2 regions of the Xanthomonas sp. NCPPB 1638 genome follow, and region 2 is predicted to be linked to the other one. Evidence: predicted binding sites of a transcription regulator. Region 2 holds the regulator's gene; the other holds the start of a gene.

Region 1 (4,414 bases), 1.9 Mb from region 2:
GCCGCTTGCTGCCTTGCAGATGCGCCACCACGTTGTGCGAGGTAATCACGTCGGATGTGACCTGGTAGCGGGCGCTCAGGCCCTGGCCCTTAAGTTCCACCGGTTTGAAGCTGCGGGTCTGCGCCTGCTGCTTCAATGCATCGAAATCCAGGCCAGCGCGCTTGAACAGCGTGGCCGCCAGATCGCGCTGGATCCAGCCTTCCAACGTGGGATGCGCCGCGCGCGGGTTGTCGCGCACCACGTCGAACATGGTGTTGGTGTTGGAACTGGCCACGGTGTCCCAGCCATAGGAGGCCGGCGCGGTTTCGTGCACCACCAGCACGCCGAGCGCGCCCTGGCGTGCGCCTTCTTCGTACTTGTAGCTCCAGCGGCCGTAGTAGGTCATGCCGGCGCCGTCGAAGGCGCCTTTGCCGGTTTCGAAGTCCGGGTCGTTAATCAGCACCAACGCGATCTTGCCCTTCAGGTCCACGCCCTTGAAGTCATCCCAGTCGCGCTCGGGCGCCTTGACGCCATAGCCGACGAATACCAGCGGTGCGTTGGCGATGTCCACGGTGGACGAGCCGTCGAGCGCGGCGCGGATGGCGATCTGCTTGCCCTGGGTCAGCGGCTGCGACTTGCCGGCATCGGCCAGCGCGATGGTCGGTGCACCGACGATATCGGCGCGCCGCAGCGGTACCGCCTGGGTCCACAGCCGCTTGCCGTCGGCCAGATCGCCACCGGGCTGCAGGCCGGCGGCGGCGAACTGCTTGCTCAGGTAGGCCACGGTCTTGGCTTCGCCAGCGGTGGCCGGGCCACGGCCTTCGTAGGCGTCGGAAGCCAGTTCCTTGACGTCGCGCGAGATGCGCGCACCGTCGAACGTCGGCGTCTGCGCCAGTGTGGCGGTCGAGACCGCCATTGCCAGTAGTCCTGCTGCAACTCGCTTCACTGCGCACTCCGGTGTGATCGAACAAGCCCGGAGTGTAAGTCAGGACGCCGGCAGTGGCTGCATGCACGGCAGGGCGATGACGCTGGATGCCTGCCGGCGCTGCATCACCGCGCCGACACTGCGCAGCCCTCGCGCGCGGCGTTGTTCAAAACAGATCCACGCTCCCGACCTGCTGGATGCTCTGCTGCAACTGCCCGCTGGCAATCAGCTCGGCATACACCGCGGCACGGTTGCGGCCGTGCTGCTTGGCCCAGTACAGCGCCTTGTCCGCCTCATCCAGCATTTCGCTGATGAGCCGGCCATGGGTCAGCTCCACGATGCCGGTGCTGAGGGTGACCTGCCCCACCTGCGGAAAATCGTGCCCGGCCACCGCCGCACGGAACCGCTCGAACAAGCCGACGGCGATATCGCGATCCACCCCGCGCAGCACGATCACGAATTCCTCGCCGCCGAAGCGGAACAACAGGTCGTCCTGCCGGAACGCGCGCTGCATCAGCTGCGCCACCAGCAACAGCACCTCATCGCCATACAGATGCCCGAAGGTGTCGTTGACGCGCTTGAAGTGATCGATGTCCACGATCCCCAGCCACACACCCTGCGTCGCTGCGGCCTCGGCACTGCCGGAAAACAGCTGCAGGATCACATCGTCGAATGTCTTGCGGTTGCGCAGGCCGGTCAACGCATCGCGCTGGGCGTCGTCGAGCAGACTGCGGTAGTTCTGGAAGAACCGCGCAAACCCCTGCAGCATCGCCTGCTCGGCGGCACCGGGCGCGCTTGCCCCGCCCACCCGCAGGCAGGTGCGGATGCCACGCGCTTCCATCATCGGGTAGACCAGCAGCGAGCGGCCATCCTGCTGCAGTTGCAGCACCTCGCCCGGGCCATGCATCTCGGCCAATTGCGCACGCATCTGCGCATCGTGCAGCTCGGCCACCGTCAACGACAGGCGGCCGTCGTCGCGCAACAGGCTTTCGGCCATGGTGCGGCCATCCGGGGCGATCCGCAGCAGCGACAGTTCCTCGACGGCGCACACCTCGCGCATGGTGCGCAACAGGCTCAGGTCGAGCAGTTCCGCATCGCGGATGGCGCTCATGTCGACCATGCGTTCCAGCAACGGCGTCGCGCTCATCGACCCCTCCGCCGGGCGCACGCGGGCCCGCCACCGCAAAGGCGGCCTGTTGGCAGACAACGGGGACGGCAACGCAGAGGCTTCACGACGGCGACCAACAATCAGGTAGCCGGTTCATCGGCGCAGGTGACACAAACTTGAGATCACGCGCCGGCCGGCCTCAGCGCGTGACCGGTTGGCCGCCACGCGGCGGCGGGCACGACCGCGCGCCGCCACGCCGGGCTGCGCCGTTCAAGGCAATGCCGATTCCAGTGCATCCTCGCCCAGCGCATGCGCCTGCATCAGGCGCCGGCTGCCGGCATTCAGGCCTTTGACCTGCACCTCGAGCTCGTGATGCCGCAGCCGCTGCACCACCTTGTCCAGGGCGGCCACGGCGGTGATGTCCCAGAAGTGCGCGCGACCGACATCGATCACCACACGGCGGCCGGGCACCTGCCGCGCATCGAAGGCATCGATGAATACATCGGCCGAGGCGAAGAACACCTGCCCGCGCACGTTATAGGTCCGCACGCCGTCTGCGCCATCGTCGTGGGTGATCTGCAGCAGCCCGGCCACCTTGAAGGTGAAGAACACCCCGCTCAGCACCACGCCCACCGCCACTCCGGCGGCCAGGTTGTCGGTGGCCAGGGTCACCGCCACGGTGGCCAGCATCACCACGCTGGAGGTCCGCGGGTGGGTGACAACGGTGCGCAACGAGCGCCAGTCGAAGGTCTCCGCCGAGACCATCACCATGATGGCCACCAGCGCCACCACCGGCACCTGCGACACCCACGGCTTGAGCAGCACCATCAGGATCATCAGGAACACGCCGGCAAATAACGTCGACAGCCGGCCACGGCCGCCGTACTTCACGTTGCCCACGGTCTGCCCGATCATGCCGCAGCCGGCGATGCCACCGAACAGGCTGGCCGCCGCGTTGGCCAGGCCCAGGCCGGTGCATTCGCGGTTCTTGTCGCTGGGGGTATCGGTGAGCTCATCGACCACGCGCGCGGTCATCAACGATTCGAGCAGGCCCACCATGGCGATGGCCAGCGCCGGCAGCGCGATGATGCGCAAGGTCTCCAGCGTCAGTGGCACCGCCGGCCACTGCAGGAACGGGAGCGCAGTGGGCAGCTTGCCCAGGTCGGCCACGGTCTTCAGCGGCAGCTGCAGCACGCTACCGGCGATGGTCAGCAGCAGGATGCACAGCAGCGGAGAAGGAATCGCCGATAGCCCCGGGATGCGCAGGCGCGGCAGCCCGTAGATGATCGCCAGGCCCGCCCCCAGCATCGCCCAGCTGGCCAGGTTGGCGCCCAGCAGATGCGGTAGCTGCGCGGCGAAGATCAGCACCGCCAGCGCGTTGACGAAACCGGTGCGCACCGAGCTGCTGACGAAGCGCATCAGCACGCCCAACCGCAGCAACCCGAACAGGATCTGCACGGCGCCGGCCAGCAGCCCCGCCGCCAGCAGATACGGCAGGCCATGCACCGCGACCAGGGGCGCCGCCACCAGCGCCACCGACCCGGCCGCCGCCGAGATCATGGCCGGCCGGCCACCGCAGAAGGCGATGACGATGCCGATCACGAAGGAGGCGAACAACCCCACCTGTGGGTCCACGCCTGCGACGAAGGCGAATGCGATCACCTCGGGAATCAGGGCGAAGGTGGCAACCGCACCGGCCATCAGTTCGCGCGCGGGCGAGGCGCGCCATTGCGCCAGTTCGGCACGCAGCAAGGACATTCGTGGACACTCCAGGGACAAGAGGGACAGCGCGTGGCCATCCGGAGGTGCGAATTGTGGTCCAAACAACCGCTTCCGGTGTGACTGAATCGCCAAAGCCTCTTTCTGTGGCGCAAATCACGCCCCGATCCGGGGCCCAGGAACAAGATGCCCCCCTTACTGGGCCCGGGTGTCGGGCTCGCTCACCCACGGAGATCCGCATGTCCATCCTCAGGACCGTCACCGCCGCTGCGTTGGCCACCGCGCTGGCGCTGGCTGCCGCCCCGGCGCACAGCTATGCCATCAGCAACAACCGCATCGTCGACGACAACGGCAATGTCGTGCAGCTCAAGGGCGTCAACGTATTCGGTTTCGAAACCGGCAACCATGTCATGCACGGCCTGTGGGCGCGCAACTGGAAAGACATGATCGGCCAGATGCAGAGCCTGGGCTTCAACGCCGTGCGCCTGCCGTTCTGCCCGGCCACGCTGCGCAGCGACACTCAGCCGACCAGCATCGACTACAGCCGCAACGCCGACCTGCAGGGCCTGACCGCGCTGCAGATCCTCGACAAGGTCATCAACGAATTCAATGCGCGCGGCATGTACGTGTTGCTGGATCACCACACCCCCGACTGCGCGTCCATCTCTGAACTCTGGTACACC
Region 2 (4,414 bases):
GCCGATCAGTTCCAGTTCCACTTCCTTGGACAGGGTGCGCGCGACATCGCGCGCCACCTTCGGAAAGCGCGCGAAGACCTTGCTCACCGGCTGCATGCGGGTACGCATGACCGCGGTCTGCAGGCGCGCAGTGGCGATGTCCAGCGTGCTCACCGCGCGGTCGAGTTCTTCATCGCGCAGGCGGGTGCGCAAGGTCTTCAGGCGGTTGCGCGAGAGCACCAGTTCGCCGATGAGGTTGACGATGGCGTCCAGCCGCTTGGTGTCCACGCGCACGGTCTGCTCGGCCTCGGCACCGGCCTTGGCTGCGGCCTTGGGGCCGGCCTTGGCACCGGGCGCAGCGGGTGCGTGGGCGTCGTGCGCCGGTGCGGTGGCGCCTTTGGGCACGGACTTGACCGCCGGCGGGCCGCTCTTGGCATCGAATTGCGCAATCAGCGTGGCCGGTGCGTGCGGCACGGGTTCACCCGAGCCCATCGCATCCAACATGGCCTGCAGATAATCCAGCGACTGCTGCGCGGCATCGAAGTGATGCGCCTGCAACACCGCCTGGCCAGAGCGCGCCATGCCGAGAGTTTCCTCGGCGGCGTGGCACAGCTCCACCATGGGTTTGATCGCCAGGAAGCCGGCGCCGCCCTTGAGGGTGTGGAAACCGCGGAACACCGCGTTGAGCTGGTCGGCTTCGTCTGGTGCCTGTTCCAGCGACACCAGCTGTTCGCCGAGGCGGTCCAGGATTTCCTGGGCCTCGACGATGAAATCGGCAGCAATATCGTCTGGAACAGCACTCATGGTTACAACCCCAATCCGGACAGCAAATCGTCGGCGTCGTCCTGCGACACCGCATGACGGTCCAGGCCCTTGATGGCGGGGCCGGCAAGACCGCCGTCGTCGTTCTTCGGTTCGGTACTCTTCGGCGGCAGGCCGAGCGCACCGAAGCCCTCATGCACGCGGCGCACGATCCCGGCCACGCGGCGGATGATCTGCCCGCTGAGGTCCTGGTAGCTCTGCGCCAGCGACAGTTCGGTCAGGTTGTGGCGCATCTTGTCCAATAGCGCGGCCTGGTCCTGATTGAGGCCGCCGTCGCGCAGCTGGTTGGCCAGCACGCGGCATTCCTCGACCAGGTCCAGGGTGCGGTGGCTGGCCTTCTCGGTCATCTCCACCACATGGTCCAGGCGCGAGCAGGCATCGTCCAGTTCGCCGGCCTCGTCGGGCACGGTGGGCAGTTCGCCCAGGGCCTGTCCCAGTTCGCGGGCGAGCCGGCTCAGGCTCTGCATCATCGGGCGCGTGCGCAGGGCGGCGAGGTGATCGACCTCGCGCCGCCAGGCAACCTGGTCACCGCTTTCCAGTGCATCGAGCGCGTGTTGCAGGCGTTCGATCAGCGCGGCACGTTCGGCATCGGCTTCGACGGTGGCGTTCATCAGGCGGTCGCCGTCAGACGTTCGAACACCTTGCCCAGCTTCTCTTCCAGCGTTTGCGCGGTGAACGGTTTGATGATGTAGCCGTTCACGCCGCACTGGGCGGCTTCGATGATCTGCTCGCGCTTGGCTTCGGCGGTCACCATCATCACCGGCAGGTGCTTGAGCTTGGCGTCGGCGCGGATGTTGCGCAGCAGGTCGATGCCGGTCATGCCGGGCATGTTCCAGTCCGTCACCACGAAATCGAACGGACCTGCGCGCAGCGCAGCCAGCGCGCTGTTGCCATCCTCGGCCTCTGCGGTGTTGGTGAAGCCAAGATCTGCCAACAGATTCTTGACGATGCGTCGCATTGTCGAGAAGTCGTCCACGATCAGGATCCGCATGTTCTTGTTCACATCAAGCTCCTAACACGAAAAATACGCGAAAAAATCAATCGTCATTTTCGACACCGGCATCGGCCAGTTCGAATACCTTGAGGCGGCCGCGCAAGCGCACCACGGCCTGGCCGTGGATCTGGCAGACGCGCGATTCGCTGACACCGAGTACGGCGCCGATTTCCTTCAGGTTCAATTCCTGTTCGTAGTACAGCGACAGCACCAGTTGCTCGCGCTCGGGCAATTGGCCGATGGCCTTGCCCAGCTCGCGGCCGAATTCGCCCCGTTCCATCATCTGCTGCGGATTGGGCCCGCCTTTGGCGGTGGTGTCCAGCTCGCCGTGATCTTCGATGCGCGATTCCAGGCTCAGCACCTGGCCGCGTGCGGCGTCTTCCATCAGGCGCAGGTAGTCGGGCAGCGGCATCTCCATCGCGGCGGCCACTTCGGTGGCGGCGGCGGCACGGCCGGTGTTCTGTTCGATCTTGCGCACGGCGGCGGCGGCATCGCGGGCACGGCGGTGCACCGAACGCGGCACCCAGTCGCCACGGCGGATCTCGTCGATCATCGAGCCGCGGATCCGGATCGAGGCATAGGTCTCGAACGAGGCACCCTGCTCGGAGTCGTAGCTGCGCGAGGCTTCGATCAGGCCGATCATGCCGGACTGGATCAGGTCGTCCACTTCCACGCTCGCCGGCAGGCGGGCAGCCAGGTGGTGGGCGATGCGGCGCACCAGGTCGGCGTGCAGGGTCACCACGTCGTTGGCGTTGTTGCGTTGGACGGCACGGTATTGCGCGGTGGCGGTCGTTGCGGTGGCGGTACTCATGCGGCCACTCCCCGTTGGATGATGCGTTCGACAAAGAACTCGACGTTGCCGCGCGGCACGGTGGGGGCCTGCCAGCGCGAGGTACGGCGAGCGATTTCTGCAATGGCCTGCGCCGACGGACTGGCAGGGTAGGCCTTGATGACGGGTTGCTGGCGCTGCACCGACAGGCGCAACCAGTCGTCCTGCGGCACATGGCCGAGGTAGTTCAGCGAGACATCGCCGAGGAATTTCTCGCAGACGCGGGAGAGCTTGTCGTACAGCAGGCGGCCCTCGTTGGGGTCGCGCACCATGTTGGCGATGATCTGCAGGCGGTCCACGCCGCGTTCGCGCGAGAGCACCTTGATGAGTGCGTAGGCATCGGTGATCGAGGCCGGTTCATCGCAGACCACCACCACGGTGTCCTGGGCGGCCTGGCAGAAGGTCAGCACGCTGTCGGTGATGCCGGCGGCGGTGTCGATGACCATCACGTCCAGATCGCGCTCCAGCTCGGAGAACACATTGACCAGGCCGATGTGCTGGGCGGGGGCCAGTTCGGCCATGTGGCGGCGGCCGGAGGCGGCCGGCACCACCAGCACGCCGCCGGGGCCTTCGATGATGACTTCATCCAGCGTGCAACGGCCGGCGATCAGGTCGGCCAGGGTGTACTTGGGTGAAAGCCCCAGCACCACGTCCAGGTTGGCCAGGCCAAGATCGGCGTCCAGCAGCAGCGTGCGCTTGCCCATGTCGGCAAGTGCCACGGCCAGGTTGGCGGAGATGTTGGTCTTGCCCACGCCACCCTTGCCACCGGTCACGGCAATGGTGCGCACCGGGCCCAGGGGCTCGGGACGGGTTGCCGACAGGGGGAAGGCGTTGGTCAGCTTTGCGTATTCACGCGACTGCATGGTTGTGCTCCGGAGTACAGGGCTTATCGGCAGCGCGCCGTAAATCTTCAAGGCGAAGAACGAGACTGGCGGCATTGGCGCGGTGCAGGTCGTCGGGGACCCGCTGTCCGTCAGTCACCCAGGTGATGGGTAGTTGGTGATCGACCACCACCGACAGGGCACTGCCGAAGCGGCCGGTCTCGTCGAGTTTGGTCAGCACCACGCCCTGGGGCTTGGCGTGGGCAAAGCGGCGCACGACCTCGTCGAGGTCGGCGAAATGGGAGTTGGCGGGCAGCACCAGCAGCGAGGTGACTTGCTGGGCGGCGCGTAGCCAGTTCAGCTGGGCGGCCAGGGCGCGATCGCGCTGGCCCATGCCGGCGGTGTCGATCAGCACCAGCTTGTAGTCGCGCAGGCGCTCCAGCAGGGCGAGCAGGCTTTCGGCGCTGTCGGCCTCGTGCACCGCGATGCCGAGCTGGCGGCCGTAGCTGTGCAGCTGCTCGCGGCCGCCGACGCGCAGGGTGTCGGTGGTGACCAGGGCCACGTCGCGGGGGGCGTGCTGGGCGGCGAAGCGCTGCGCCAGCTTGGCGATGGTGGTGGTCTTGCCGGCACCGGTCGGGCCGACCAGGGCGATCACCCCGCCGCGTTCCAGCGGGTCGATCGGGGTCACCGGCAGGCGCTTGGACAGCAGGCCCAGCATCAGTCCGCGGCCGCGGTGCAATTCGGTATCGGCCGGGATCTGCAGGGCCACGTCGCGGGTGAGGCCGGCGTCGAAGCCGTAGTCGTCCATCAGTTCCAGCGTCTGCGCGCGCACCGGGGAGCCGCGCAGGCGCTCGTCGGTGAGGCGGTTCATTTCGCGCTCGATCATCTGCCGCATTAGCGCCAGCTCGCCGCGCAGTTGCTTGAGTTCTTCGTCGTTCTGCGGGATCGGCGCGGCAGCCACCGGCACGG

Evidence for each region. The regulator FliA, encoded in region 2, starts transcription of late flagellar genes. The targets are predictions, from matches to a motif close to TAAAGTTTNNCNNNCNNNGGCCGATAA.
Region 1: ACCQ13_RS16715 (GGDEF domain-containing protein) is a predicted target of FliA. The motif match lies at 2,166-2,192, and genes of this name have one in related genera.

The regions. Positions count from the first base shown of each region.
Region 1 is NZ_CM192984.1:3,863,181-3,867,594, forward strand. It holds gene ACCQ13_RS16710 (M28 family metallopeptidase) at 1-925, opposite strand, end outside; gene ACCQ13_RS16715 (GGDEF domain-containing protein) at 1,071-2,051, opposite strand; gene ACCQ13_RS16720 (SulP family inorganic anion transporter) at 2,283-3,770, opposite strand; gene ACCQ13_RS16725 (cellulase family glycosylhydrolase) at 3,971-4,414, shown strand, end outside.
Region 2 is NZ_CM192984.1:1,929,579-1,933,992, forward strand. It holds gene ACCQ13_RS08320 (chemotaxis protein CheA) at 1-783, opposite strand, end outside; gene ACCQ13_RS08325 (protein phosphatase CheZ) at 786-1,412, opposite strand; gene cheY (chemotaxis response regulator CheY) at 1,412-1,804, opposite strand; gene ACCQ13_RS08335 (RNA polymerase sigma factor FliA) at 1,839-2,606, opposite strand; gene ACCQ13_RS08340 (MinD/ParA family protein) at 2,603-3,487, opposite strand; gene flhF (flagellar biosynthesis GTPase FlhF) at 3,474-4,414, opposite strand, start outside.